DNA from 2 places in the Treponema bryantii genome. Region 1 is predicted to be linked to the other one. Evidence: riboswitches for the same ligand, from Rfam matches in the RefSeq annotation. Region 1 holds a riboswitch; the other holds the start of a gene.
What was found. Region 1 has a riboswitch for thiamine pyrophosphate ahead of AABJ44_RS02865 (thiamine-binding protein). Riboswitches for the same ligand answer to the same signal wherever they lie in the genome.
Positions count from the first base shown of each region.

Region 1 (15,976 bases):
ATCTTGAAAAGGCAGCTGCAAATGGTGCTAAGTTCGAGTTCAAGCCTTACTGGGGCTGCGACATTGCAACAGAGCACGAGCGCTATCTTACAGAAAAGATTTATAACGGCCCTGTTATGGTTTTCAACTATCCAAAGGAAATCAAGTCTTTCTATATGAAACAGAATGATGACGGCAAAACTGTAAAAGCTGTAGACGTTCTTGTTCCTGGAATCGGCGAACTTATCGGTGGTTCTGAACGCGAGGAAGATTACGGCAAACTTAAGGCAGAAATCGAACGCCGCGGAATGGACGAGTCTATCTACGACTGGTACCTCGACCTCCGCAAGTTTGGTACAGTTCCACACTCAGGCTTCGGTCTTGGTTTTGAACGCCTTCTGCGCTACGTAACAGGTATGGACAATATAAGGGATGTTATTCCTTATCCACGCGCACCAAAACTTGCTGATTTCTAATACAGTTTTAGAACAATAATCAAAAGCCGGATTTCTCAAAGAAGTCCGGCTTTTACTTTTCCTATTCCCAAAATGTCCTTATAGGACTATTATATAAATATGACCCCGATTAAGGCATATTTGAAAAAAAAGTTCTCCCGCTTTGGACAGATTCTTTATCTGACACTTTCAAATTTTACAAAAAACGCATTATGGGAAAGTGCTTCTTCCTGTGCCTTCGGATTTATTTTTTCTTTCATTCCTATCACACTGATTATCTTTGCAGTTTTAATCGGAATTCTTAGAGTTAATCCTAACATCTATAATTTCATTATTTCTTTTTCACAGGAGCTGACCTCTCTTGTAAACCTTCAGCCAGTTCTTGATAAAATGATGCAGACAAAATCCATAAACGGATTCAACATCTTTCTTGGTGTATGGGTAGTCTGGATGGCCCGTAAGCTCTTTAATTCTATAATCGGTTCGATGAATAAGATTTTCAGACCGGTTTCAAAACGAAAATCCTGGTTTAATCAGATTCTTACTTTTATCAGCGAATTTTCAATGACACTGATTATTGCGGTTGTAATTCTTGTTGCATTTGCTTTCAGCCAGCTGATGGCTCTTCCTGTTTTTCAGAATCTGCTTCAGTACACACCAATTCTTATGTCACAAAGTTCAAAAAATCTAGGTACTCTGGTTTTGTATTTTGTACTTTTTATCAGTACAACTATTGCCTACCGCTTAATTCCAGGAACAAAACCTTTACTCCGACGCTGTATTTTCTATGCAGGTTTATGTACGCTCAGTTTCTTTATCGTTTCTTTTTTCATCAATATGTTTTTGAATGTAACAAAATATAACACTATTTACGGAACCATCAGTTCGCTTGTAGTTTTGATGATGAAGGTTTATTTTTTCTTTATCATATTTCTTTTCTGTGCTCAGATGATTTATGTTTCACAATTCTTTGTTACACTACTCCGCTCAGAAATCTATCAGCTTCCAGCCTATGGAACTAAAGGAATTGGAGCCTACCTGCGCCGCTTCCTCTTCATAAATCCATCTGAAATCCAGACAAAAAACAATACAGTACTTCTTGATGTAGGCCAGACTTTATTTTCTGCAGACCAGAAGGTTGATTATGTTTATTATCTTAAAACTGGCGCAGTTTCAGAAGCCTCTGACAGAGGTTTTACATTGCGCACACAGGGAACTTTCCTTGGTGATGTTCAGTGTATTTTGAATGAAAACTACGGCTCAACTGTTACAGCTCTTGCAGAATGTGAATTCATCAGTTTTACATCAGAAGAGTTTATGCAGATTATTAACAAAAGCCATCATGCGGCACGCAAGGCAATTTCTAAGATTTCGGAATATACTGCAACTGTTTAAATGGTATAAACGGAGCCTGTGTCTGTTTATGCTCAGTAATTGTTTTTTCCATATAAATTAAATTATACCAGCGGTCAAATTTGTAGCCGCAGCGATTCATTTTTCCAACCAGTTTATAACCTTGTGCTTCATGAAAATGCTGACTATCGCGACTCAGATGTTCATCATTGTCTTCTGCCGGATCAGCAATTCTTGCATATAGATTTGTGATATTTTGTGATGCCAGAATCCTTTCCAGTTCTTCATAAAGAAGTTTTCCAAGCCCAAGTCTGTGATAATTCAAACCAATATAAATAGAAGTTTCTATTGACCAGTCAAATGCAGCCCGTGCCCCAAAACGACTGGCATAAGCATAACCTGCAATCTTTCCATCAACTTCTGCAACCAGATACGGATAATTCTCGAGTGTTGTACAAATACGTCTTTCAAACTCCTGAACAGAAGGAACTTCATATTCAAAAGAAACAGCAGTATTCGCAACATAATATGAATAAATCTCCTGCAAATATTCCGCATCATCCTTTTTTGCAATTCTGATCTTAACTTCCATACCGGCATTATAGCATAAAGGACTGCCTTTTAGCAGTCCTTTATTTTTCGTTTTTATAAGCTAATTACAAAGCCTCGTTTATCTTTTTTACCTTATTTTTGTAGTACAGTGTAAAGCTTGTCCAGAATATTATGTAGATTACGATAAACACAACAAACCAGATAATTGTGCTTGTTACAGTATGTGGAAACCAGCCGGAAATAAAACCTGCAATGTACATTAGTATTGAAGTAAAAATAAAATGTGTTGCTGTCTGACGGAGCAGGCTCCAGTCATCAAGTTCAAAAATTACCGATGTACCGGCAAACATAGAGCCCATAAGTCCTGTAATAAAATACTGGATTATTACGGCGCCAATTTTTGTACCAGCTAGCTCATACAGGCCTGTTGTAAACGGATAAAAATTTCCATCACGCATTCCAAGTGATTCGAGTATCAGAATTGTCTGTCCGATAAACACACCAATCATAAATCCCAAAGCAGTTCTTTTGGCCACAGCCTTCTTTATTTCATTCTTTGTCATAATAAATCTCCTATTTACGAGTCATCAGAATCTGACTCTTAATTTTGTTCATATATCTTCTTGAAACTATTGCAAATCTTCCGTTGCCGTAATTAACTTTTACAACTCCGGAAAGAGACATATCAAACTTCTCCACTTTTGAAAGATTCACAATATCCGTGTTCGAAATTCGTATAAAATCTGTCCAGCCACAGCGTCTTGCAAGCTCTTCAAATTCATACAATCTCAGTTTCAAAAGCAGCGGTTTCTCTTCTCCTTCACATTCCAGATAAACCTTTTTATCCAGACTATAGACTCGAAGAATGTTCTGCTGCTTAACCTGAATACAGTAATCCCCGTCCCAGCCGGTAATCACCGCCTTCTGCCCGCTTTCATCCATCATGCTGATTTTTTCGACAATAGTTTTGATTCCTTCAGTTTCTTCAGACGTATGAATCACGCAGTAAGGTCTTTCACATTTTTCAATTCTGATTTGTGTCTGCACTAAAGCCTCCTTATGATTTTAATGCTTACAAACTCTAGCCTCCATTGTAAAACATGGAGAAGACTTTGCAAGTTTTTTATGATTCGGAGTATATACTGCATCTGGTATTCTGTATGTTTTTAAAAGATAAGTGGCATTATTTAATGATAAGTGGTAAAATTACCTATGCTTAAAAAGTTACAGACAGGCTATGCCTCAATTGATAAACCATGGCTTCAATATTTTTCTAAAGAAGCAATAGATTCTAAAATTCCTGAATGCAATTTATATGAATCTATCTGTCAGCGTAATAAAGATAATCTGGATAAAACTGCTCTTGATTTTTATGGAAATCAAATTTCTTACCGCTTATTATTTGAGAACATTAAAAATACAGCAGCTTCTCTTAGTGCACTCGGTGTAAAAAAGGGTGAAACAATTGCTGTCTGTATGCTGAATACACCCGAAACAATTTATCTGATTTATGCGCTGAACCTGTTGGGGGCATCTGCAAATATGCTTTGCCCAATGAGTCCACCAGAAGAATTACTTCACAATATTAAACTTTGTAATTCCAGATTTTTGTTTACTCTGGACATTTTCCAAAACACAATTCTTTCCTTCATCAACAAAAGTGATATTCAAAAGGTAATCGTTGCAAACCTTACAACATCTATGTCACTGGCTTCACGACTTGGCGCTGCCCTGTTTAAAAAAGTTAGGACTGTTCCTCTCGTAAAAGATGCCCGCTTTTTCAGTTGGAAAGATTTTCTTAAAAAGCAATTGGATTATCAGATAAGCAATGATGCAAACAGCACTGCCGTTATTCTTTATACAGGCGGAACTACCGGTGGTTCAAAAGCTGTTGAGTTGACTAACTACAATGTTAATGCCGTTGCCTGGCAGAATTTATACGGTGTGCAGACTATAAAACGAGAACACGTATGGGTGGGAGGCCTGCCACTTTTTATTGCCTATGGTTTAGCCTGTAGTATACAAACACCGCTTGTGATAGGTATGACAATTCTTTTAAGGCTTCCAATGACAGATACACTGGAAAAGTTAATAAAGATGAAACCGAATTATATCTGCAGTATCCCAAATTCGTGGAAGGAACTTGCTCAGTCAAATAAGAAAATAGATCTTTCATTTTTCTTAGTGCCAATAAGTGGCGGTGATATAATTCCAATTACCATTGAAAATAAAATCAATGAATTCCTGAAAAAAAATCATTCAAAGCTTCCTCTTTATAACGGCTATGGGCTTAGTGAAGTATGTGCTCAGGCAACCTGCGGGCATCCTGTAAATCAAAAGCCGGGAACTGTGGGAGTTCCATTTGTTAAAAATACAATAGCTGCATTTGATTTAGAAACCGGTGAAGAACTTAAATACGATGAAGAAGGAGAACTTTGTATAAATACTCCATCAATGATGAAAGGCTATATCAATAATGAAGCTGAAACAAATAAAGTCATCAGACGTCATAAAGATGGTTTATACTGGGTACATACTGGTGATTTAGGTTATGTCGACAGTGATGGCTTTATTCATATAAATGGTCGCATGAAAAGATTTTTCGTCCGTCAGTGTGATGGTATGGTAAAAAAAATTTTCTGTCCTGATGCAGAAAATCATCTGTTGCAATGCAAGGATATTGAACAATGTGTATTTGTTCAACAGCAGGGTGAAACAGAACAAAAAATTTGTGCATTTATTATTCCCTCAGATAAAACCATAAGCCAGTCAATACTGATTGACAGGGTAAAGTCTTTCTGTAAGGAATCACTTGGAGATTTTTATAGTCCGGACAGCCTTTATGTAATTGATAAATTCCCTCTGACAAAAATCGGAAAAATTGATTATAGGGCACTTGAAAAGAAAATAATATAAAAAAAGGTGGCTGCGAATTACGCAACCACCTGAAGTTATCTACTTATTTAGTCAAGTTCATATCCTTGGAAAGCCAAATTTACAGATGCTGTGAGGATACCTCCAGAAATTGTTACTGTTCCGTCTTTGTTATCGGTAACAGTAATACTAAATGGACTAGACAAAGGTTTTTCGTTTGCATCATAAGTAGCTGTAAATACTGTATGTTTTTTATCCCATTTACCTTTATATTCTGTACTATTGATATAGATATATGATGTTCTTGGATAAATTCTAAAAGAAGAATTTTTGTCATAGTCATAATAATAGAAACTTCCAAGCTGATTATACCAAGGTTTTGTATTATCAAATTGATATTCGAAATTTATTTCTACTCCGTTAGGATAAGCTTTTGTATAATTTCTTTTATCCCAGAACCTATATGTATAAACTGCATTCTTTGGATATCTACTTAAAAGATCTTCAATTTCATCAGCAATAAGATCATCAATTGTATAATCCTCAGATAATCCCATTGCTGCATAGTATGCTGCCATATATGTCTGAATTACCGCTGCCTGTGTTGCCGCATCATCATCTTTTGATGCTCCCAGCATTTCCAGGAATTCTTCTTCTGACATATATGAAGCACCTTCTCCTGCATTACTCAAATAAATAGCCTTGGCGGTTTCATATAATTCTGAATATGTAGACGGAGGATTATTCATTAGATTTATCATTTCGCTGTACAAAGAAGTATACTCTTCTGCCATTGCTTCCAATGTAGACCATTTACCTCTGGATTTAATTTTTGTTGTAGTTACCCTTATCTTATAATTTTCAAGTAATTCATAGGAATATTCTGCACCAGAGTCATCATATCCAGTCCAACTTTTTTCCTTTATAAAAGTTTTAGTACTTGGATTATTTGTAAAAATTTCGGTTCCAAATATCTCACCAGTTGAATTATCATAGTGATAATAAATAATTTCTGTTACAGCAGGAACTTCAATTGAAACTTCTTTTGTTACGAAGTCTCCATTATAAGAAAGAGATATATTAAGCTTTGCAGTCTGTTCTATGAGATCTTTTTCTATAAGAACATTATTACCGTTAGTAGTAAATGATGCTCCAGCTGAGCCAGCTGCAAATGCAACTGATACAGCAACAGTTTTACCATGAACTGTAATTGTCTCTGGAATAGCAACTTCTTCTCTAAAGTTTTCACCAGTATAATTAATAACCACTTCACTCTTTGCAGCTTCAAGAATCTCTTCATCAGTAAGTTCTTTATCTGCCTGAGGAACCTTTACTGTATACTCTTTAGTTTTTGTTTTTCCTTCATAGGTCAAAGTTGCAGTAAGTGTTACTTCATCGTCCCCAGTTCCTGCCTGATGTGTAACGGCGCCTGTAGATGCCTTAATAATTGAATCATCAGAAGAAGTCCATGTAATTGTTACATCCGAATATCCTGGAACAGTTTTTGGAAGAGTAATAGATTCACCAGTTACCAGTGTTGGAATAAGATCATCTGCCATTGCAGCATAAGCTTTACCAAGAATGTCTGGTGACTTCTGCTCAACTTCTACAGTATAGACTTTAGTTCTTGTTTTTTTATCATAAGACAAAGTTGCAGTTAGATTTACCTCATCAACATCAGTACCCTCATTATGAGTAACAGCACCAGTTGCTGGATTGATGATAGCTTCATTCGAAGATGTCCATGAAAGTCGAACTGATTCATAACCCGGAATAGTCTTTGGAAGAGTAATGGAATCTGTATCCGCATCAACATAAGATGAAATAAAATTATCTCCCATCTTTGCCAAAGCTTCATCAATGATTTCTGTTTCGATTTTTTCAACAGAATCTTTAGCTTTGCCTAAAAGTAAATCGCAGCTTGTAAAAAGTCCAACGCTTGTAAGTAGAAATAATACAGAAATCAATACCGAAAATTTTTGCATTTTTTTCATAAAAACTCCTTTAAAAAATTATTTTTATATATGTTTTATACAAACCAAATCATGATTTTATCTTGTCTTATAATTAAATTATAGGGGGTATAAGCAAATTTTACTGTTACATTTGTCACAAATTTTCGGAGTTTTCCATAACTTCTGTCACAAATTTGTTGTTTTGGGGAAAATGTTGGTTATTCTTTACTATAAATGCTGATATTCTTTATGTGCATTTGTTAATAAAATTAAATTATATATTAAATAATTTGTTGACATCATATATTTCACAAAATACAATTTTTATGAAATATTAAAAAAATAAGGAGTAGTCATATGGACATTAAGCAGGCAATCAGAGAGAGACATTCTGTAAGACAGTACAAGGATTTACCATTAAAAGCAGAAGACAAAGAACGTCTTGAAGCTCTGGTAAAAGAATGCAATGAAGCCAGTGGTTTGAACATTCAGTTAATCTGTAATGATCCAGACTGTTTCAACACCTTCCTTGCACATTATGGTAAGTTCAGCAAAGCAAATAATTACTTTGCAATGGTTGCTAAAAAAGACATGGCAAACCGTGATGAACTTATAGGCTATTACGGACAGAAGCTTGTTCTTGAAGCACAGATGCTCGGCTTGAATACCTGCTGGGTTGCCGGAACTTATGGTAAGGGAAAATGTAAGGCAGACATTGCTGCTGGTGAAAAAATCATTTGTGTTATTTCCCTTGGCTACGGAGAAAACAACGGTTCCGTTCATAAATCTAAGCCTGTAGAAAAACTTTGTAAGGTTCCTGAATCAGCACAGCCAGACTGGTTTAAGGAAGGTCTGGAAGCTGCACTCCTCGCTCCTACTGCACTTAATCAGCAGAAGTTCAGAATCACACTTTCTGATGGAGAACCTGTAATCACAACAAAAGGCGGTCCAATGACTCAGATTGATTTGGGAATTGTAAAATACAATTTCGAAATCGCATCCGGTCATAAATGCAAATAATATAAATTAAAGCATATTGTAGATTTTCTGCTTCATTCGGGCAAACTGCTCGGTGAAGCAGAATTCCATTGTACGCGGGCGCTCACTTTCTACCATCAGTTCCGCAATAATATTTGTCTCTTCAGAATCATTAACATTATTCATTATCAAAATCCTGTCAGAAAGTAAAATTGCTTCTTCTATATCATGAGTAATTAAAAGTGTTGTAAGGCCAAGTTTTCGTACAGTCTGCAGATACCATTCATGCATATGATTTTTTGTAATCATATCAAGGGCGCTGAACGGTTCGTCTAAAAGCATCACTTTTTTTGAATTAAGATAAGTTCGTAAAAAGGCGGCACGCTGTCTCATTCCACCGGAAAGCTCGGACGGATACTGAGTCTGTGTACCTTCTAATCCAAATTGCTTGAACAAAGGCTCTGCAAGTTTTTTTGCTTCACCTTTTTCAGTTCCCTGAATTATGAGTGGAAGAATTACGTTATCTAAAATTGTATAATACGGAAAAAGCAGATCTTTCTGAAACATATAGCTTACCTTTCCCTTCTGATTTGTAATGCTGCATCCTTCAAGATACATACTGCCGTTATCAGGTTTTTCGAGTCCTGCTATTATGTTAAGCAAGGTTGATTTGCCGCTTCCGCTGACTCCAACAAGTGAAACAAATTCTCCTTTCTTAAGAGAAAAGTTTATATTTTTTAAAACCTGTCGCTCACCAAAGCTTTTATTTATAGCCTCAATTTTTAATAACGAATCTTCCACCTGGAACTCCCTTAGTTCAGATAATCATTTGTAAAACCGGTATTTTCCGGCAGAGTGCCATCGAGAAGTCCTGTCTCATTAAGCCAGCGGAAGAAACGGTTCCATCTTTCAGGATTGATATAACCCCATGGCTCAACTTCAGCTTTGTACTCTTTAGAAATCCATCTCTGGCTTGCATATACAAGGTCGCGGTCGAGTTCAGGCGCAGCCTTACAGAGAATCTCTGCAGCTTCATCTGGATTATCTACAGCAAATTCATAACCACGTCTCAAAGCCTTAAGGAACTTTTTTGCAGTAACGCTGTCTTTTTCAAGGAAGTCTGTATTTGAAATGAACATAGGTGTGTAATAATCAAAAGTATCATCTATCTTTCTGAAATCCAGATAATTTGCATCTATACCCTCAAGTTCAAGTTTTACACCATCCCATGCATAATAAATCCATACACAATCAATTTCTGTATTAAGTGCAGTTACAACATCGTAAACTGTAGAAGGAATCAGTTTAATTTTTGAAAAATCTCCGCCATCCTGCTCAACAATTTTTCGGATTGTAGCATGTTCAATTGGAGAATCCCAGGTTGCATATTTCTTTCCTTCCAGATTTTTTGGTCTGTCAATTCCTGTTTTCTTAAGAGAAATAAGACCAGAAGTATTATGCTGAAGTAAAGCGGCAACTGCTGTTACCGGAAGTTTTTCATCATTAAGCATAGAAGGAGCAATTGAATCCTGAAAGCCAACTCCAAACTGTGCACGGCCGGAAGCAACCATCATTGTTGCACCATCTTCTGAAGGCTGTACGATATCTACATAAAGACCTTCTTCTGCAAAATATCCTTTTTCCTGAGCAACATAAAGACCAGTATGATTTGTATTTGGAGTCCAGTCCAGAACAAAGGTAATCTTTTTTGCATTAGCTTTTTTACAGCCAGCGAACATACCGGCTGCAAAAATTGTCATCATCAAAATACTTTTAAAATTATTTTTCATATTTACAAATCCTCTTTTCTAACAAAGAAATAAGTTTTATCAGACCAAGACTCAATGCCGAAATCAAAAAGATAACTGCAAAAAGCTTGTCGTAGGAATACGATTTTTTAACGCGTGTCATATACACACCAAGTCCGCGCATTCCGCCGAGCCATTCAGAAATTACAGCACCGATTATGGAATAGGAAATTGAAATCCTGAGTCCTGAAAAAAGACTTTTCACACTCGAAGGAAGCTTCGCATATTTCATAATCTGATTTTTAGTTGCACCCATAGATTCCATGAGTCTAATCATATCTTTATCTACAGAAGCAAAACCTGTCAGTAAACTAACAGTAATCGGAAAGAAACAGGTAAGCACAATCAGAATTACTTTTGATGACATTCCATAGCCGAACCATAAAATCAGAAGTGGAGCAATTGCAATTGTCGGGATAGTCTGGCTCACAATCAGCACCGGGTACACTGCCCTGTGAATAAAAGTAAACCTGTCCATCACAATTGCAAAAACAAAAGAAAAAATTATGCTTACAAATATTCCGGCAAAAGCTTCTAAGAGTGTTACTTCAAGATGATAAATCAGAAGTTGAAAATCCTTACAGAATGCCTTAACAACCTTTACAGGAGACGGAAGCATAAAGCCTGGGATAAATCCGGATACACTCAAAAGCTGCCAGACTATGAGAATCAGAGAAATAAATACAAAAGGCGCTGCCTTGTACTTAAACTGATTAGTTTTCATGGAATTTCTTTGTCTTTTTTTCGATTGAAAGAACTTCACCGTTTGGACGATATCCGATTTTTACATAAGCGCTTACAGAAGGGGCTCCGGCCTTTATAGCCACAAGCTGACAATTCTTTACAATTTCCATAAGCTGATTATAGTCATCACCTTCTATTGCAGTTTCACAAGGTCCAACAAAATAGTTAAGACCAGTGCTTTTGATGTAGGCAATTACTTCATCAACAATTCTGCAAACTTCTTCATCTGAATCTGCCTTTGGTAAAACCTGAATAGCTACACTCGCTTTCATAGAAAACTCCTTAGAGAAAAAAAATACGTCCCGAAAATGCGGACGTAATCTGAAAGCGAAAATAAAATGATATTATCGTTCCTACGCCAGCATTATCTGGATCAGGTGCGGTCGGAACCAGGAAGTTCCCTCTCAGCCGAATCTATATTCAGCTCCCGTGGCCATGATATTATATTTTTTTGAAAATCTGTGCAAGAGTTTAAAATATAGTTTTTTGTTAGAATTTAATTTTTCATCTCCTCAAACTTGACAATTTATATTTTACACAATACTATTGTATTAAATCGATCATTAAAGGAGTCATATGATATGAAATACGCTGTCCGATTCTATACAAAGACAGGAAATACAAAGCGTCTTGCAGATGCTGTTGCAAAAGAACTTGGTGTTGAAGCTTTACCAATAACTGAGCCTATCTCTGAACCAGTTGATATTCTTTTCCTTGGAAACTCTTATTATGCTTTTTCAATTGATCCGGAAGTACGCAGTTTTGTAGCCTCTCTTTCAAAAGACAAGGTTGGAAAGATTGTTAATTTTGGTTCAGCCGCTTTACTTAATTCTACTTACAAAAAGGTAAAGGCCGAAGCAGATAAGGTTGGCATTCCAATGGACGAAAATGAATTCCACTGTAAGGGAGAATTCAAAGGACTTCATAAAGGTAAGCCAGATGAAAATGATTTACGTGCAGCAGCAGAGTTTGCAAGAAACTATAAATAAGGAAGGAATAAAATGATTTACGATTACGAATTAACTACAGGAACAGGTGATACATTAAAACTTTCTGATTATAAAGGAAAGGTAATTCTCGTTGTAAACACAGCAACAGGCTGCGGTTTTACTCCTCAGTATGCTCCAATTGAAAAACTCTACAAAGACTATCATGAAAAAGGTCTTGAGATTGTTGATATTCCATGCAATCAGTTTGGAAATCAGGCACCTGGAACAGACAGCGAGATCCATGAGTTCTGTACACTCCACTACAACACAACTTTCCCTCAAATGAAGAAAGCCGATGTAAATGGAGCAAATGAACTTCCACTGTTCACATACCTCAAATCTCAGAAAGGCTTTGAAGGTTTTGAACAGCATGAGTACAAAGAACTCCTTGAAAAGATGTTCTCTGCTGCTGATCCAGACTGGGCTAAAAAACCGGACATTAAATGGAACTTTACAAAGTTCATTATCAACCGCGAAGGTGAAGTAGTCGCAAGATTCGAGCCTACAGCCGATATGTCTAAGGTTGAAGAGTGTATAAAAACTCTTCTTTAGTTTATTCCCATCCAAAAGTTGCAGGCGGCTTATTTGTAGCGTCAAAGTAAAGGGCGTCTACAAATGGCAGTTCTGAAATTTTGTGAACGATTGTTTCAAGCAAATCTTTTGGCAGCATTGCAAAGCGGGCTGTCATAACATCTTCTGAAATTACAGGGCGCAGTACAAAAGTTGCATGGTCTGCGCTACTTGCGTATGGCAGGTCGATTGTAAGATGCTGGAAGATTTTGTCATACCAGCCGCTCTTGTGGAGTTCTGTAAGAACAATGTTGTCTACTTCACGGAGCTGGTCGAGACGGCGGCGGTCACAGTAGCCTTCCTGAATCTTCAGGTCGCTGTCTGCAATACCTGGCTTCTGATACAACTTAATACAAGTGCGGTTAATATATTTTGCAGCATTTGTGATTGTTGAAGAACATGCTTCGATTTTTTCGCGCTTATCAGGGAAGTGGTAGAAACCGTTTCCTTCGTCAGCAAATGTCAAAAGTGCTGGGAAACGATAAGTTCTGAAATCTCCCTGAACACCTACAGAGCGAACAGGAAGTACACTGCGCTTCAAACCTGCCTGACATTTTTCACAGAACATATCTAACTTAATTTCATCAAGTTCTTTCTGTGCGAGAGGAAGTTCTTCTTCATTCTTTGCATCCGGCTTGCCATCATTACAAAGCACGTTGATAGAAAGTCCAGGACCCGGGAATGGATGACGCATAACAAGTTCATCAGAAAGTCCAAGCTTCTTACCGATTGCGCGAACTTCATCTTTATAAAGGTCGCGGATAGGCTCAATAATCAGTCCTTTAGCAATAAGTTCCTGAATACCAGCAACACGGTTATGATGGGTTTTGATTGTATGAGAGTTCTTTGTTCCACCCGATTCAATAATATCCGGATAGAGTGTTCCCTGAGCGAGAAGCCAGCTGTCATCAAGATTCTGGCGGGCTGTTACTTCGTTACGAACTGTAATAAAGTTTTCACCAACAGCCATTCGTTTTTTCTGAGGATCTGTAAGTCCTGCAATTGCTTTGAGGAAGCTCTCGCTTGCATCTTCTACGATGAAGTTTGTAAAGCCGAACTTGCGGTAAGCTTCTGCAACGTTGTGGCTTTCGTTTTTACGCATAAAGCCGTTATCAATATGAAGTCCAAGAACGCGGTCCTGGCCGAGTGCTTTATTCAAAAGAGCAAAGGTAATTGTTGAGTCTACGCCACCGCTGAGGAAGAGAAGAACGTTACGTCCGTCTGCATCCTTTTTAATATTTTCAAGAATGATATTTAATACTGTGTCCTGATCCCAGTTTTTCTGCATGCCACAGAAATCTGCAAAGTTCTGGAAAATCTGATTTCCACAAGGAGTGTCTTTTACTTCACAGTGGAACTGAAGTGAAAAACGTTTTTTAGCAAGATTCTGAGTTGCGGCAAAAGGACAGTCTTTTGTGTTACCGACCATTTCAAAACCATCACCCATCTGGAAAACTGTATCCTGATGGCTCATCCAAACCTGCTGTTCACCTTCAATGCCTTTGAAAAGCGGACACTTGCTGTCAGCTCCACCAACACCGTCTGCAAAACGAAGAGTAGCAAAACCGAACTCGCCAACTTCACCTTTTCCAACCTTACCGTTGTAACCAAGCTGAACGATGTAGTGACCGTAGCAGAGTCCAAGAACAGGAATATCAAGATTTAAGATTTCAGAATTGAATTCCGGGATTTTTTCATCATAAACTGAAGAAGGACCTCCGGAAAAAACAATACCCTTCGCATTCTCGAAGGCCTCAAGACCAGCAGAAGGAAGGGCAATTTCAGAATAGTAGCCAAGCATACGGAAACGCTTAGCAATCAAATGCGCATACTGCGAACCAAAATCTAATACAACAATCTTTTCACGTGACATAGACAGATTATATCGAGTTTGCACGTGAATTGGAATATGTATACGACAGCAATTCTATGTGCTATAATTTTTTATATGGAAGAAAAGTTTATAAAATGGTTCATCAAAGAGATTCCCATTCTTACTGAGAAAGGAATCATTTCGGCTCAGATTGCGCACAGTCTGAATGAATATTATATCAATAAACTGGCAGAACTCGAAAAACCACCTGCCCCTAAAACAGAGGCCACACCTCCACAAAATCTTGATCCTGCATTTTCAGAACTTACCACCATTCAAAAACCATCAAATAAATCAGAGCAAGTTACTGCGCCAGTTCATTCCCCAGCCCCAGTACGTGCAAAGAAAACATCAAAACTGTCTGTTTCTATAATCCTTACAATAATTGCAAGTGTTTTAATTTCCTTTGGAATCATCTCACTTATTGCCTACAACTGGGCTGCAATTCCACGTATGGCAAAAGCTGTAACGGCAATTCTTCTTTTAGCCGGAGCACAAATTGCAGGAATAATTCTTTTGAAAACCGGAAAAGCCTCAGTCTTAAAAGTCCGTGAAAGTTACTCTCTGTTCTGGGCGCTTTTATTCGGTTCAATGGTTGCCTTTGTTTCCCAGATATTTAAGTTTCCGGGGGACAGTTCATCCTTTATGTTTGTGTGGACTCTTTCTACCATAATCATAACATTACTTTTTTCCGCATATACAACCTTCTATCTTTCTATGTTGTTTATCCTGATTTTTGGTTTTATTAGTATGGACAGCTCTTCTGCAATACTACTGTATCCTCTTTTAGTTACCTTATACTTTGCCGCAAGAAAATCAAAGAAAAAAGTCATTCCGCTTTTAATTCTAGGCTTTGTATTTTATGTTATCCGCGTCAACCATATGTTCATCAACGGAAATATAAGGAACATGATTTTAGTTTTCTCATACGCTTCAATCGGCTACATTTTCCTTCAAAAAAAAGACTCAGAAGTTCCGTATTCTTACATGAGAATAATAATCATTGCTTTAGCTTCCATTATATCAATTTACGTCTCAACCATTCACATCACGGGTTATCGCCTTACGGACAAAAAATATGTAATCGCTATAAAAAGCATTGAACTTGGAATAATCGGATTAATTTCTGCGGGCTTTTATGTGCAGGGAGTTGTCATTCCGTTTATAAAGAAAATCAGAAATAACGAAAAACTAAATTTTGAAAATCTGGTCTATCTGATTCCATTTATTCTCGGTCTGAACGCTCTGTTCCCAAAACAAACAGAGATTTTATTAACAGCCCCGCTTTCCGAGTGGTACAGAATCCTTATCTCTCCTTTCACCCTGATGGTTCTGTATACAATGGCAATGTTCGTACTGTATTCAAAAAAGAAACATAAACTCAGCTGGCTTTTTCTGGCATTCCTTATCCTCCAGTTATTAAAAATAAATGAACTTTCAGTTTCTCTGTATTATTCGTTTACAATTATTACAATTTTCACAATCGCAGTTATTCTTTGGAAAAATGATTTTTCAGATACAGACGAAACTTCAGTTACTCTGATTACAACGCGGGTTCTCTCAGCAATACTGTTTTTTATTCCCGCATTCATGAGCCTTGTTCCGGATTCAAATTTCTATAAACTTTCAAAAGCACCGCTTATCGGTTTCTTCGCTTACACTCCGGCCGCAATTGCAGGAACTACACTTTTCGTTTTATATGCAAAGAAAAATCTGAGAAGCTTCCTCAAAAATCTTGATATAATCATCAATCTGATTTTTGGTGTAGTTTCCATTGCAGCCGCAAACGAGGCAGATAAAACCGCCATTGATTTAATAATCAGAATTTTTGCGGTCCTGAACTTCA
Region 1 covers NZ_AP025286.1:541,272-557,247, reverse strand. The annotation lists gene asnS (asparagine--tRNA ligase) at 1-455, shown strand, start outside; gene AABJ44_RS02915 (YhjD/YihY/BrkB family envelope integrity protein) at 555-1,829, shown strand; gene AABJ44_RS02910 (GNAT family N-acetyltransferase) at 1,798-2,379, opposite strand; gene AABJ44_RS02905 (DUF3021 domain-containing protein) at 2,444-2,902, opposite strand; gene AABJ44_RS02900 (LytTR family DNA-binding domain-containing protein) at 2,913-3,386, opposite strand; gene AABJ44_RS02895 (class I adenylate-forming enzyme family protein) at 3,552-5,255, shown strand; gene AABJ44_RS02890 (immunoglobulin-like domain-containing protein) at 5,303-7,207, opposite strand; gene AABJ44_RS02885 (nitroreductase family protein) at 7,526-8,188, shown strand; gene AABJ44_RS02880 (ABC transporter ATP-binding protein) at 8,195-8,947, opposite strand; gene AABJ44_RS02875 (ABC transporter substrate-binding protein) at 8,959-9,936, opposite strand; gene AABJ44_RS02870 (ABC transporter permease) at 9,926-10,678, opposite strand; gene AABJ44_RS02865 (thiamine-binding protein) at 10,668-10,970, opposite strand; TPP riboswitch at 11,032-11,139, opposite strand; gene AABJ44_RS02860 (flavodoxin family protein) at 11,280-11,687, shown strand; gene AABJ44_RS02855 (glutathione peroxidase) at 11,700-12,239, shown strand; gene guaA (glutamine-hydrolyzing GMP synthase) at 12,241-14,130, opposite strand; gene AABJ44_RS02845 (DUF2157 domain-containing protein) at 14,206-15,976, shown strand, end outside.

Region 2 (15,976 bases), 390 kb from region 1:
CGCAGTGATGTAGGAAATACTGCTGTTGAACATGCGGTAACTACTATGAAAGAGATTCAGACTGTATCTGAAGAGGTTCGTAAACTTTTGAAGGTTATTCAGGGTATTGCCGCTCAGACAAACCTTCTTTCTATGAATGCTGCAATTGAGGCGGCTCATGCAGGTGAGTTTGGTGCCGGATTTGCGGTCGTTGCTGACGAAGTTCGCTCTCTGGCTTCTTCTTCATCTTCTAGTGCCCGTGATATTCAGAGCAAGATTAAAGAGATGATGGAAAAGACAACTGCCGGTGTAGAAGCAATTACTTCTGCCGGTGTTGCATTCCAGGGAATTCGTGACAATGTAGTTGAAAATGCAACTCTTGTTAAAAATATTTATGATGCAATGCTTGCTCAGAATGAAGGAGCTGCAGAAACAAAGAAGGCTGCGGATGATCTTGTAGAGGCTATTCATGCTATTCGTGATTTGGCTGAGGAAGAAACTGAAGGTGCCCTTAAGCTCCGTGAATCTATGGATGCGGTTGTTGCGGCCTCTAAGTCTACTATGGCTGCCGTTCAGGAAAGTCTTGAAGCTACAGCAAATATGAAGGATACGGTTGAAAAGGTTGATACTTCAGCAACCGGCAATAAAGAATCTGTTGAAAAGATTCATAATCATGTGGAACAGTTTATAGTTTAAGCCTAAAAAAAAGAGCCGGCTCATACTAATGAGTCGGCTCGCATAGTCTCGCCTCTGAGGCATTTAGTGGTAGAACCTAAAACGACCCGCTGTCGCAGCTCGTTTTTTAACGGTTCTGCTAGAATAGCCTTTTAAACTCACCAAGCAAAATGTCTGTCTCAATTGATGCATCAAGATCAGTAATCTTGCCCTTGTTCTTGTAGTAGTTGATGAGTGGTTCTGTCTGTTCGCGGTAAACATCCATACGGTGAAGGATAGATTCCTGCTTGTCGTCATCGCGCTGATAGAGTTCGCCACCACACTTGTCGCAAATGCCTTCTACTTTTGGTGGAAGAGTTTTGATATTGTAGTTAGCTCCACAAGCTTTACATACACGGCGAGTAGAAAGACGGCCGATTACGATATCATCTGAAATCTGGAAGTTTACTACTTTGAGGTCAGCAACAAGACCATCAAGCATTTCTGCCTGAGGAATTGTACGAGGGAATCCGTCAAGAATGTATCCGTTCTTGCAGTCATCCTGTGCAAGGCGGTCTTTTACAAGTTCAAATGTGAGTTCATCGCTTACGAGAGAACCTGAATCAATAATTGCCTTTACTTTTACTCCAAGAGGAGTCTGAGCCTTAATATTGGCACGGAAAATATCACCTGTAGAAATGTGTGGGATTTTGTAGTCTTCTGCTACCTTAACTGCGAGAGATCCTTTTCCAGCTCCCGGTGGTCCCAAAAATACGAAATTGTTCATTATTAACCTCTTTGTATTAAAAAATCTGATTTTTATATTTTATTATGAAAGTCGAATTCGGGCAAGGGAAAAAAAAGAATTTCTCACAGAGAAGACAGCGGTCACGGAGGAAATATATATATATAGCTCTGTGTCCTTCGTGTGCTCTGTGAGGGATAAAATTTTGTTGACTATATCACCATTCGTTTATAAATTTAAACTAAGACACCAATCCTGAAATAAGTTCAGGATGACATACATTGGAGGATTTTAATGAAAAAGATTTCGAAAGGGCTTATTGCTTTGATTATTGTGCTTGTTTGTGTACTTGGAGTTTTTTCTTTCTATAAGAATACTTACAATTCACTTGTTTCAATGGATGAAGAGGTTTCGGCAAGCTGGGCTGAAGTTCAGAACCAGTATCAGCGCCGTCTGGATCTGATTCCAAACCTTGTTTCTACAGTGAAGGGCTATGCTAAACATGAAAGTGATGTATTTACTCAGGTTTCTGAGGCACGTTCTAAGGCCGGTGGTCAGATTAATATAAGTGATGAAATCCTTAATGATCCGGAAGCTTTTGCTCGCTATCAGCAGATTCAGGATAATCTTGGTGCAAGCCTGCAGAGACTTTTGATGGTAACAGAACAGTATCCTGCTCTTAAGGCAGATCAGAACTTCCTTGCTTTGCAGGATCAGCTTGAAGGAACAGAAAACCGTATTACAGTGGCACGTAACCGCTTTAATGATACAGCAAAGGTCTACAACAAAAAGGTTCGTCAGTTCCCTGCAAATATTATTGCAAATATGAGCGGGTTTGATAAACGCCCTTATTTCACAGCAAGTGCAGAAGCACAGAGTGCTCCTAAGGTTGAATTCTAATAATTGGACGTCTTATGAAATATAAAACACTTATAAAAAAACTTAAGCTTAAGGATGAAGATTTTGCTGCAATAAAAAAAGCAGTAGCCGATGCTGAAACCAAGACTACCGGCGAAATTGCTGTTGCAGTAACTCCTGAAAGCGCACGTTACTGTTTCTGGGAACTGCTTGCGGCAGACTGTGTCGGCATGCTGGTTCTTCTGTGTATGATTCCTTTTTCACAGAAGATTCTTGAGCTTTACCGCAGACTTTACTGGCAGAACGAACCAAGCTGGATTCTTCCGGTATTCTTTATCGTAAGCTGTCTTGCTGCAGTTCTGATTGCTTTTTATATTGCAAATATTCCGGTAATTGACCGACTTATAATTCCACGCTCTGTACGAAAGACCTGTGTTACAAACCGAGCCTTCCGTTATTTTACAGAGTCTGGAGTTTATGATACAGCAGAGCATTCTGGTATTCTGATTTTCGTTTCTTATATGGAACGTCAGGTTCGTATTGTTGCGGATTCGGGAATTTCTAAACATATTTCTCAGGATTTATGGAATCTGATTGCTGATGAACTGGCTGAAAATCTTCGCAAAGGTGAAGCATCAAAGGCTTTTGTTACTGCAATTGAAAAATGTGGTCAGCTTCTTGCCGAGAACTTCCCGCCTCGTGAGGAAAATCCAAATGAACTTCCTGATGGCCTTGTAATTCTGGAGGACGCAGAATGGTAAAGAGATTTTTGATGAGCCTTGGCCTTACAGCCATTTTGATTTTTACTCCGCTTTTTGCAGTTTCTGTTCCAGCTCTTAAGGGCCGTGTAAACGATTATGCAAAAATTATCCGTGATAGTGATGAGCGTGAGATTGAAGAATACCTTGCCGGTATTGAACAGAGTACTGGCATTCAGATTGCAGTTCTGACAATGCCTTCTCTTGACGGTGAAGATATTGCTTCGTTTGGAATTAAGGTTGCCGATAAATGGCAGCTTGGCGATAAAGAAAAAGACAACGGTGCTCTCCTGCTTGTTGCTTATGCTGAACATGATTTGCGCATTGAAGTAGGTGATGGACTTGAAGGTTCTTTGACTGATGCAAAATGCGGTCTGATTCTTCGAAACGTAATCGTTCCTGAGTTTAAGAACGGAAACTATTCTGCCGGTATCAAAAAAGGCGTTATGAATATGGGTGGAATTGTAAGCGGTGATGAAAGTGCTGTAAGCCGTTCTGTTCGTGAAGGTGAAAGTTCAGGCTCTTCATCAGATTTAATACCTGCATTTATCTGTGTAATCTGGTTATTCCTTTTCATGAGTGCAATTTCTGCGGGTACAAGAAGAGGAAGAAGACGCGGACGCTACTATCATAATGGAAATACAATTGCCTGGATTGCAGCAGATGCAGCTCTCCGCAGTATGATGAGAGGCTCTGGCAGCGGACATTCTCATTCATCCGGTGGCTTTGGAGGCTTCTCTGGAGGCGGCGGTCACTTTAGTGGCGGTGGTGCATCGGCTCACTGGTAGTTTTCATGATTTCCATAAGCTCATGAGCAACCTTTGCTGTGTTTTCTGCAAGCGCAGCAAGGTTCTGAGCTTCCTTACTTAAGGTTTCTGTAAAGGCAGAAATTTCACTACTGGCATCATTTACAGCCTGTGATGCCTGACACAAATCCTGCATGTTATTCATTACACTTGTAGCAAACTTATCCTGACTTGCAATTTCTGTTTTCATGTGGGCAGCGCTCGTTGCAAGACTCGAAGCATCTTTTGCTATTTCATTTCCGGCACTCTGCTGAGATTTCATTCCTTCCCAGGCTGCATTTACACGTTCAGCACTCTTTACAGAACCATCATCAATTTCTGTAAGTGCCTGATTTACTTTAGATGTTAGTTCCGCACTACTATCAATAGAACTGATTATAGAAGTAATAATTTCGGCAATTTTATTTGACCACTGAGAAGTCTGAGCTGCAAGCTCTTTAATTTCATGAGCAATTACAGCAAATCCTTTTCCTGCTTCTCCGGAGTGTGCAGCTTCGATACTTGCATTCATCGAAAGTAAGTCAATCTTATGAGCAAAGGTACTAAGCGTACTTGCAACACCCAGAATTTCAGTTGAAGAACTCTGGATATCTTTCATTACGGCCATAAGTTTTTTCATATCTTCACTTCCAGTTTGTGTAAGCTGGGAAAGTGATGATGTAAATTGAGCCGCAGTTGAAATACCTTCACCAACAGTTGTGATACCGTTGATAATATCCTGAGTACCCTTAGTTGTATGCTGGATCATAATTGTCTCGTTTTCAAATTCAACAGAAATGTCCTTTAAGAAGTTAGTAAGATTATCAATGGCTACGGCCGTTTCTTCGCGGATGCGGTTCTGTTCGTTAATTGCATTATTGATATCAGTAACTTTGTTTTGAGTTTGAGAAGAAGAGTTAATCATAGCGTCTACAGATTCATTAAGTCTTTGTGCAACGACATTTGAATCCTCTGCCATTATCTGTGCTTTTTCAATAACGCTGGAAAGTTTGTCTTTCTGACTTTGTGTTTCTTTGGCAAGTCTCTGAACTTCTTTCTTTATGTTTGATTCCCTTATGGCAAGTGTGATGAATACAGAAAGATCAACGCAGAAGAATGCAAAGCCCTGTGTCCACATAAAAGGTACTACGCCTGTTACCTGACAGACAATATCATGAATTGCACAGCAGGAACCTGCAAAGAATCCGATAAAGACCGGAATAGAATCATACTGTTTACCTTTAATTCCCTGAACAGTAACTATAAAACCATAGACAATTACACCGACTGTTGGAAGCATTGCAATCAAGAATAAATTATCAACTGCAACATCATTTCCTGTACTTATTAAAAAGGCTGCAAAGAAAATTACGGTAACAGAAATTGCTATGGCAAAGGCGAGTTTTGATCTTTTTCTGTTGTAAAATTTATGTAAGAAAAGCATCAAAAACATCATACTTGCAGGTAAACAGGCTCTTGTAAATGAACGCTGTATGTTGTAATTGATGAGAGTGTTCTCAGATCCCATATCATAAAAATAAAGGATGATAAAGAATAAGCAGCCGACAAAATATAAGAAGGCTGTATTTGTTCTATCCATACAGTATTGCAGTAAGGCATAGAACAGAATGAATGCACACAAAACGCCAATACATAAAAATATTTTCTGATTAAAAATATTTTTGATTTTATTCATGAAATAGCCTTGTGTATCATTATCGAGAGAAGGACAGATGTCTTTTGCAGTTGAGCCAGGAGCATAGACCCTTAAGGCAATATCTATAGTTCCATTTTTAATACAATTTGAAGGAATTAAAATATCTGTATTTTGTTCGATTTTAATACTAAGATTGGGAGGGAAATTTCCTCGTGAACCGACATAAACTCCATCTGCATATACCTGAATGGCACAGTTTGTCTTCTGGAAGCCAAGCCATATATTAGTATCTTTAAGACTGCCTGGAACATTTACTGATTTTCGAAGCCAGAAATAATGATTGTTATTCTGAACGGATATGATTTTACCTGTGTTTATGGTGTCCCAGGAATTGTCGTTAAAAGATGGAGCTGCAAAACTCTGATTATCACTGAATTTGATTTTCCAGTTATCATATATTGGTTCGCTATGTTTGTTTTTAAATGAGCAGGATGTAAAAATGATTAAAATAATAAAAAGTGAAAATAAAGCTCTTGTAAAATTTCTCATCTTGTCTCCCCCAGTTAAAATGTATAATTATTATAACATGGAAAGTGAGATAACATAGAAAAATTTTAAGGAAAAAAAAGCTGCTATTTTCTTTTGCTTACTGCGATTCTGTCACCGATTTCGTAAAATGTTGTTTCGAATTCTTCGTTTGTACGCAGGAATACTGCGTACTTCTGAATCTTTTTTACGAGTTTTTTTGTGCTGTAGTTATGTGTGAGGGAGAGGTCATCTACCATGCCGTGGAATGAAAGATTATCGCTTATCATAACTCCGTCTGGAGCAAGGTTTGCCTTGTACTTTTCAAAAAACTTAATGTACTGGGCTTTTGCAGCATCGATGAAAATGAGGTCGAATTTGCCTTCAAGCGGGCAGGTGAGTGCATCGTCGTGAATGGCTGTGATGCGGTTTTCAAGGCCGCAGGCTTTAAAGTTTTCTACGGCTTTGATATGGCGGTCTATATCGAGTTCTATAGTAGTAACATGAATATCATCCGCAAGTTTTGCAAAGCGGATTGAAGAATAGCCGATGGCAGTACCGATTTCCAGAATGTTTTTACAGTTGTGTTCCTTTATATATTCACAGATAAAATCACAACCTTCATCCTGCATGATAGGAACTGCCTCTCGGCTTGCGTATGCTTTTATAGAAAGTAAATCGTCCATAAATCCTCTGTCATCCTGAACTCGATTCAGGATCTAGTTCTTCTGCATCTGAATGCGCTTAGAGCGTACATCTGCAAGAAGTGATTGTAAACCATTTGCGTCCTGGGTTTCAATCAGGTTTTTAAGATTATTAAGCTGGGCTTCAAAATTTTCTATGTGAGCAACGAGCTTTTCGCGGTTAGCGAGGAAGAGCTCTGTCCAAAGCGGTGCGTTAATCATCGCAATGCGGGTGAGGTCCTCGAACGAACCGCCACCGAAGCTTGTGATTTCCGGGTCGCCGGCACTTTCTACCATGGCACTCGCAACAACGTGACACAGCTGAGAGGTAAAGCCGATCTTGTTGTCGTGAGTGTCGGCATCAACTTCGGTAATGCGGGTAAAGCCCATTTTTTTGATGATGGTGCGGAGCTTTTTGACTGCGGCTTCATCTTCATAACCTTCTTTTGGTTTTATGAGGATGTAGTTGTGATTCAAAAAGTATTCGCCTTTAGAGGCTGCAAAGCCTTCCTTTTCACCACCGGCCATAGGATGACCTAAAATAAGATGTGCATTTGCAGGACGGATTTCTTCCATGCTGACTGAAAGCTCGTGTTTTACACCGCTGATATCAGTGATGATTGCGCCGTCTTTATAATCATTCTTATGCTGCTTTAAGAACTCAAGAGTTGCAGCAGGGTAGAGACAGACAAAAAGCATATCGGCTTCGGCAAGCATTTTGTTAGTTTCCGAAGGAGTGAACGCTTTATCAATAATACCAGAGGTGAGGGCTGCGTACAGCGACTCGTTGTTTTTATCAAGCGCGTAGATTTTATCGTTTGTGTCAGCAGAAGAGCGGATTGCTTTTGCAATAGATCCGCCCATAATTCCAAGTCCTACAATTGCAAAAATCATACGTTACGTCCGTTAATAGCTGCAATCTGTGGAAGAACTTTCATAAGCTGTGCAAACTCTGTTGGGTGGAGAGACTGCTCACCGTCACAAAGTGCCTTTTCCGGATTGTTGTGAACTTCGATAATAAGTCCATCTGTGTTACATGCAACTGCTGCTTTTGCGAGTTCTGGAACCATCCAGCGCTGACCACAGGCGTGGCTTGGGTCGATGATGATTGGAAGGTGGCTTACCTTGTGGAGGTAAGGAACAATGCTTACATCCAGACAGTTACGTGTGTAGTTATCGAAAGTGCGAACTCCGCGTTCACACAAAATTACCTGTTCATTTCCGCTTGCCATAATGTATTCAGCAGACATCAAAAGTTCTTTTACAGTTGCTGCCATACCGCGTTTGAGGAGGATAGGCTTTCCTGTTTTTCCCATCTCTTTAAGAAGGTCAAAGTTCTGCATATTGCGTGCTCCAATCTGAATTACATCTACGTCATCAAAGAATTTGAGCTGGCGGATATCCATAAGCTCTGTTACGATTGGAAGTCCTGTTTCTTTTTTAGCAGCTACGAGGAACTGAAGTCCTTTTTCACCAAGTCCCTGGAAGCTGTAAGGAGAAGTACGAGGTTTGAAAGCACCACCACGGAGAAGTTTTGCACCGGCAGCCTTTACATCCTTTGCAATTGAGATAACCTGTTCTTCAGTTTCAACTGAACAAGGTCCTGCGATTACCGGAATCTCACCGTTACCAAAGCTTGTGTTTCCAACTTTGATTACAGAGTTTTCTGGATGGAAAGTGCGGCTTGCCATTTTGTAAGGGGCAGAAACGCGCTGTACTGTATCAACAAAAGGATTTGCGCTGACCATTTCTGTGTCGAGCGAACTTGTGTCACCGAGGAGTCCGAGAATTGTAAGGTTTTCACCTTTTGATACATGAACTCCAAAGCCCTTCTGCTTCCATGAGTCAATGAACTCATTCATCTGCTGATCAGATGTTCCGTGTTTAAGTGTAATAATCATAAAAAATCCTCTCTTGGCAAAAAAAAAGGAACTCTTTTTCAGAGTTCCTTGAAATTACCGATTTATATACATCAGCATCTACTTTGCCAGAACTCTGCAAGCGTTGTGAGAATACCAGTAATAATAGTATGCGTAAGTGATGTTTTTCATTTGTTCTTACTGTACTGTTGCGTAGAAACTTTGTCAAGTATAAGAAAAAAGAATAATTTGAAAAATAGATTTGTATTTTCTATGTATTCTTATGTATAATAAATTTATTAAAACTATAAGGATGATATTTAAAAATGACAAAAGGACAAATAAACCGTATAGGTCAAAATCTTTTAAAAGCTATTCAAGAACAAAAGTCTCCTTCTGAAGAAGACTTGTTAGGATTACAGCAGTATAGAAAAGAGTTTAAGGAACCTCTTAAAAATGCAAGTAATGAATTGTTACGAATAATGCAAAATATAGATAATGAAGGCATTGTTACTTATCGTGTAAAAAGAATTGAATCTATTCTAAGTAAAATCGAACGTCAGCCTGATATGGATTTAGCGAGAGTTAATGATATTGCAGGTTGCAGATGTATTTTGCAGAATGAAAAAAAAGTATTTCAATTTCTTAATGAATTAAGAAATTCTCAAGTGTTACAAATAGTACAAAAGACAGATACTAATGGCAATCAGAAAGAGTATCTATTTGATTATATTAATTCACCTAAGGAAAATGGATATAAATCAATTCATGTAATTTGTAAAAGCCAGGATAAGGTTATAGAAATTCAAATTCGTGATAATACACAGCATGCATGGGCAACTTTAGTCGAAATAACAGATTCTATATACAAGACAAAGATAAAAGAAAAAAATGATGATAAAAAAACCGGATTATATGAGTTTTTAAGACTTTATTCAAAAAGTAAAAATCTTACACTAGAAGAACGGCAGACTATAAATAAGATCCTGGTAAAGACAAAATATTTGAAAAGACTTGCTAAAACATTTAGTAAGAACTTAGTTTCAATTAGAAAAGATTGGAGCAATATTGAAGAGAAGCAGGGAAATTTTTATTTATTTGTATTGCCTAAGAATAATAGACCAAAATTTATGGTATTTGATGATTTTACAGAAGCTGAAGATGCATATTTTGATTCATTTACAAAGGAAATTAATCAGAATGGTTCAAATATAGTAATGGCATATGTTCAAAAAAAGGATTTTGCAACTGTAAGTAAAGCTTATGCAAATTATTTTTTAGTAAAACATACCTTGTTTACAAATTTAATTAATATTCTTATTAATGATACTGGAAAAATAAATACAAATTACAAATCTTTCAGGTTAGCTTTATTTTGTATTTATATAAAGATTTTGATTAATTTGAATGAATGTGAAGGTAATTTACTTGGCGAAGTAAACGAAATGAATCGCAAGAAAAAAGAAGAGTGGCTTAGCGAAACTCTGGATGAGATAAAGCATGGTTATGATAATCTCCATCCTAAATATAAGATTAACAAAATTATAGTTTTATATTTTTTAATAACTGATTTGCTAAAAGTGTTGTTAAAAATTTTTATGCTCTATTGCAAAATAAAATGGCATATGATTTTAAATAAATAAAATCGTAAATTGTTGAAAATTAGCTTTATTTTCTAATTTTCAACAATAATCTATTTATTATGCCGTACCTGATCCAATCCTCGCTTGAACTGCGGGATTCTTGCACATGTTACGGTATTCATGTCGCTGCGGTCGCCGCGCTGGAGGAAGTGGTAGGCTACGCCGGCAATCATGGCACCGTTGTCGCCACATAATTTCAGAGGCGGGAAAATGCAGTTGATGTCTGTACGTTCTGCGAGCATGGCGCGGAGGCGGGAATTGGCTGCAACACCGCCGCCGCAGACTACTGTTTTGAGGCCGGTATCGTCGGCGGCTTTCAGGAGTTTTCCAACCAGAGTTTTGATTGCGGTTTCCTGGAAGGCGGCGCACATATTTTCTGTGCTGTGTTCGTAGCCTGGCTGCCAGAACATATCACACTGGTGAATTACGGCAGTTTTCAAACCGCTGAAGGAAACGTCGTAGCGGTGGTCTTTTTCATCAAGTTTTGGAACAGGGAAGCGAGCTGCTTTCGGATCTCCTTTTTTAGCAAGGTTATCGATTATAACTCCTCCAGGGTAGCCGAGGCCATAGAACTTAGCAACCTTATCAAAGGCTTCTCCAACAGAGTCATCAACAGTAGTTCCTAAAATTTCAAGATCATCAAAACCATTTACTTTACAGATAATTGAGTGGCCGCCGCTTACGAGAAGTCCCAAAAACGGATATTCAACATCTGACTGGAGTTGTGCTGCATAAAGGTGACCTAGCATATGGTTAATTGCGATAAAAGGTTTGTTTGTAGCCCATGCAAGAGTTTTTCCAAAAGTAAAGCCAACGAGAAGGGAACCCATAAGGCCCGGGCGGTTTGTTGCGGCAATGGCATCAACCTCATCTAAGGTCATGTTTGCTTCTTTGAGTGCCTGGCGAACTACAGGAAGAATCCATTCTGCATGTTTACGGCTTGCAATTTCTGGTACAACACCCTTATAGATTTTGTGGAAAGGGATCTGTGTTGCAACTACGTTGCTGAGAATTGTTTTTCCGTCTTCTACGATTGCGCAGGCTGTTTCATCGCAGCTGCTTTCTATACCTAATACTTTCATTTTGTTCCTCTAGTTCTTTCTGGCGCGGCTTTTGCTTACTGTACTGAAAGTGTATCCTTGTGCTTTAAGCTCAGGGTACACATCCTGTAAAAAGGCCGGCAGAAAATCTGCACTCCAGATATGGCCTATCATTATAACGCTTCCATTTTTATTTGCAAGGTCAAGGCCTTTTTTAAGCTCTTTAAGAGCGTTTGCGTTTGTTTTCTCGTTATCAAGGAAGATGTTTCGTTCGTAGTATGAATAACCGAGTTCGCCCGCAACATACGGCACCTTGGTTTCTACGTTAGTGCGGCTATCGAGGAAGTAAATACCTTCCTGAGAGCAGAACTGCATCACCGTGGCCATTTTTTCTGCATTGGCTGTAATGGCAGATCCTTCATGATTATTCATTCCGGAAATCGGGCCGATTTCTGTGATGTTCTGAAACAGCACAGACTTTATTTCACTTTCACTCATTTCAGGTTTAATGGCACCTGGTCCCGGATTTACAGATGTATTTACAGCCTGCATCGGCTGATGAAGCATAACTTCAAAGCCGGCCTTACGAACCTGTGCTGCAGTCTCTTTTGAATGTGCCAATTGAGGAAGAACCGCAACTGTTATAGGGAAGGGCAGCTTTAAGAACGGTGCAAGGTGCGAAAGATTTTGTCCTCCGTCATCAAAAACAAAAATCAGCTGAGCATTATTTTTTGCTTTTGGAAAGTTGTATTTTGATGATGGTGTTACAGGCGCAGGGACTGTAGTTGTGTCCTGTGTTTTCTGAGTATTCTGTGAATCCTTTTCAGGAGTTTTATCTTTTACCTGAGGTGTTTCGATTTTTACTGATTTATCTGTTTTTGCAGGCTCTGTTTTATTTGAAGACTGCGGCTTTTTAGGAGTCTCTGGCTTTTTTGTTTCTGTTTTTGGCTGACTTTCTGTTTTTGGCTTAGTATCTGCCTTTGTTTTGTTTTCAGTTTTAGGCTTGTTTTCATCCTTTTTCTTTTTAGCAGACTCGGCTTCAGTTTCTTTATTATTCTTTGAATCAATAATTTCTTCTTTATATCTTTCTATTATACTGTCTGGAAGCTTTTTGTTCGGTTCATGAAGTGTTGTAACGAGCAGTAAGCCCATACAGATTGTGATAATAGCACAGCAGAAAATAATTGCCTTATAAGCCGGAATATATACCTTAGGCTTTTTTGATGAGCGGCGGGTTGTGCGGGTAGTTCGTTTTGATCCGGTTTTTCTTGTTGTTTTGCTGGAAGTTTTTCGCGCTGTTTTTTTCTGAGGCATAAGATGATAGTATCACTTTGGAAAGATTTTGTCAGTTAGGGGGATTCCTTGATATATTTTAATAAATACTGTATTTTCTTAGTAAGATTGTCGGGTCAAACCCGACAATGACAGATGTTTTATTGAGGTAAAAAAATGATTATCACTTGTCTTGATCTTGAAGGCGTACTTGTACCGGAAATCTGGATTGCTTTTGCTGATACTGTTGGAATTCCAGAGCTTAGAAGAACTACCCGCGATGAGCCGGATTATGACAAACTGATGAAATATAGAATCGGAATCCTTAAGGAGCATGGACTTGGTCTTAAGGAGATTCAGGAAACAATCAAAAAGATTGATCCTCTTCCTGGAGCTAAGAAGTTCCTCGACGAACTCCGTTCATGCTGTCAGACAATCATTTTGAGTGATACTTTCAGCCAGTTTGCAGCTCCTCTCATGGAAAAGCTCGGACAGCCTACAATTTTCTGTAATGAACTGATTGTTTCTGATTCAGGAGAAATTACAGGCTACAAGATGCGCTGCGACAAGAGTAAGCTCACAACTGTAAAGGCTCTTCAGTCAATCGGATTTGAAACAATCGCTTCGGGCGACAGCTTCAACGATCTTGGAATGATTGAGGCTTCTAAAGCCGGCTTCCTTTTCCGTTCTACAGAAAAAATCATCAAGGATTATCCACAGTATCCTGCATTTACAGAATACTCGGAACTGCTTGACGCGATTAAGAAAAGCCTATAATCGAAAAAACGGCTCAGAGGCAAGCTGTGCTTGCCGACTTGACAAGCACACTTAAAATATTTATTTAGTTTATAACCGGGGGTGGCGGAGCATAATGAGACGTCGTTTCATTTCCGCCTGAGATTATACCCTTCGAACCTGATCCGGATAATACCGGCGGAGGTAGGTATGAAAAAAAGTCATACTCTCATCGTTTTATCAATCTTCATTTTTACATTGGTTTGCCCCATGCTTATGGGCTGCAAAAAATCATCTAAAGTTGACGCTGCTCGACTCAACGAGGTTATCGTTTACACTTACGATTCTTTCTGTGGCGAATGGGGAAGTGGTCCTGAAATTGCACGTCTTTTCGAAGCAAAAACTGGTATCAAAGTAACTTTCATTGACTGTGGTGATGGTGTTCAGATTCTTTCAAAGGCTCTCATTGAAAAAAATGATCCTTATGCAGACGTTCTTCTTGGTCTAGATAATAATCTTACAGAAAAAGCTGGTGAAAGCGGAGTATTTGAAAAATTTAAGCCTTCAAATGCATCAGTTCTTGCAGATGGTCTTGAAGAAGAACTCGGTGGAAACTGGATTATGACTCCTTATGATTACAGTCCGTTTGCAATCATCTGGAATTCACTTTCTGGAATTCCAGCTCCTGCCTGTCTTGAAGACCTTACAAAAGATATTTATAAGAAAAAGCTGATTTTGATGGATGCCCGCACAAGTACTCCTGGCCTTGGTTTTGAAACCTGGGTAAATAAAGTTTACGGTGATAAAGCAGCTGATTATATGAAGAGACTTGAACCTTCTATTCTGACTATGGCCCCTGGTTGGAGTGTAGGTTATGGAATGTTTACTGATGGCGAGGCACCTCTTGTAATCAGTTATACAACTAGTCCCGCTTATCATATTGAGTATGGTGAAGGGGATCAGTATAAAGCCCTTACATTCTCTGATGGTCATGTTATGCAGGTTGAAGGTGCTGGTCTTGTAAAGGGTGCAAAGAATCCTGGTGGAGCTAAGAAGTTTATTGAATTCCTTATCAGCGAAAGTGCTCAGAATGTAATTCCAGGAACTCAGTGGATGTTCCCTTCTAATAAAAACGTAGTGCTTCCAGCAAGCTACGATACAATTGAGATGCCAAAGATTTTGAAATAGTGTTTAAGATTTATTTCTACACCTTAGAAATTGCGCTTCTCTCAACTTTAATTGCAGCAGCGGCTGGTATTCCTGCTGCATACTTCACTGCGCGCCGGCGTTTTCCCGGCCGCAGGATACTTCTATCGTTTTCTGCGGTTTCACTGTGCGTTCCTTCCCTTATTGTTGCACTAGGCTATGTTAGCTTCTGGGGAATGAACGGCACTGTAAACCGTTTTTTCGGAACTCATTTTTCCTTTCTATATAGTACAGCAGGAATTGTAATTGCTCAGGGTTTTTACAATGTTCCGTTTATAACGGGGATTGTAAGTGAGGCCTGGGAACGTCTGCCACGGGAACAGGAAAACGCCGCACGCTTATTAGGCGCCGGTGAAACCCGCATTCTTCGTACCGTAACTCTCCGTCAGCTTTCGGGAGCAATCGGCGCGGCCTGTATTCCGGTTTTTCTTTTCTGTTATTTCAGTTTTATGATTGTCCTGCTTTTTTCTCCGGTTGGACGTTCTACTCTTGAAGTTGAAATTTATCATTCAATCAGGACAACTCTTGATGTAAGTGCCGGTGCTAAACTTGCGCTTCTGGAAACCGTAACGGCTTTTGGAATTGTACTGGCTTACAGTTATGTGGCAAGAAGAAGTCAGACGACGTCGAGCGGAGTGGATTATGTGCCGGTTGTGAGAAGACGGATTCGCGGGTCGGCGGTTATATTTGTTCCGCTTGTTTTTCTGATTTTGATTTTTTTGATTTTTCCGCTTGGAGCTGTTTTTGTGAACGGAGCGGGGGAACTCGGTAAAGTACTTAGGAGCCGGGGCTTCTGGAAAGCTTGTGCGAACTCGGTTAAGTGCGGGGTGGCGACCGGCGCGGCGTGTACTTTGCTAGGCTTTGCTTATTCGGTGGCGGTGAAATTGACGAGGCGGCAGGCTAGCGTGATTTTGCAGACGGTGCCGGTGCTTCCGATGGCGATTTCATCGGTCGTGATTTCGTGGAGCGCCACGATGATTTTTCATCGCGGAACTCCGGCTTTACTTGTGGCGCTGCAGACGGCGCTGTATTGGCCAATCGCTTACCGGCAGATTCAGAACGGAATTAACCGGATATCTTATGAGACGGATGCTGCGGCAAGGCTTTTATCCCGCGGATGGTTTGACAGCGTGGTGCGAGTATATCTGCCAGCATGCCGACCGGTTCTGTTATCAGCCTTTGCTTACTGCTTTGCAATAAGCCTTGGAGATGCTACTATGCCTCTGGTACTCTCAATCCGTAATTTTGATACTCTTGCACTGTACACTTATAAACTTGCCGGTGCATATCGTTTCAGCCAGGCTTGTGCCTGTGGTGGTATTGTTGCCGCCCTTAGTATGTTGATTTTCTCGCTTGGAAAAAAATGAGTTACTTTAGCGTAAAAAATATTCATAAAACATGGGAAACAGTTACAGTTGATTTTTCTCTTGAATGTGAAAAGGGTAGTATGACCTGTCTGCTCGGTCCGAGTGGCTGTGGAAAATCAACTGTGCTGAATATAATCAGTGGGCTTGAAAAAAACGACCCGGAATACGAAACAAAACTCGAAGTGGAACTCGACGGTCAGCGTATTGAAA
Region 2 covers NZ_AP025286.1:926,543-942,518, forward strand. The annotation lists gene AABJ44_RS04355 (methyl-accepting chemotaxis protein) at 1-675, shown strand, start outside; gene AABJ44_RS04360 (adenylate kinase) at 794-1,420, opposite strand; gene AABJ44_RS04365 (LemA family protein) at 1,673-2,278, shown strand; gene AABJ44_RS04370 (TPM domain-containing protein) at 2,293-2,997, shown strand; gene AABJ44_RS04375 (TPM domain-containing protein) at 2,991-3,782, shown strand; gene AABJ44_RS04380 (methyl-accepting chemotaxis protein) at 3,751-5,985, opposite strand; gene AABJ44_RS04385 (O-methyltransferase) at 6,069-6,647, opposite strand; gene AABJ44_RS04390 (prephenate dehydrogenase) at 6,681-7,538, opposite strand; gene aroF (3-deoxy-7-phosphoheptulonate synthase) at 7,535-8,545, opposite strand; gene AABJ44_RS04400 (nucleotidyltransferase family protein) at 8,830-10,146, shown strand; gene tsaD (tRNA (adenosine(37)-N6)-threonylcarbamoyltransferase complex transferase subunit TsaD) at 10,197-11,228, opposite strand; gene AABJ44_RS04410 (divergent polysaccharide deacetylase family protein) at 11,238-12,500, opposite strand; gene thrH (bifunctional phosphoserine phosphatase/homoserine phosphotransferase ThrH) at 12,636-13,235, shown strand; TPP riboswitch at 13,303-13,417, shown strand; gene AABJ44_RS04420 (thiamine ABC transporter substrate-binding protein) at 13,404-14,381, shown strand; gene AABJ44_RS04425 (ABC transporter permease) at 14,381-15,766, shown strand; gene AABJ44_RS04430 (ABC transporter ATP-binding protein) at 15,763-15,976, shown strand, end outside.
Region 2: it holds a riboswitch for thiamine pyrophosphate, as region 1 does, so the genes downstream of both, AABJ44_RS04420 (thiamine ABC transporter substrate-binding protein) here and AABJ44_RS02865 (thiamine-binding protein) in region 1, are expected to answer to the same signal.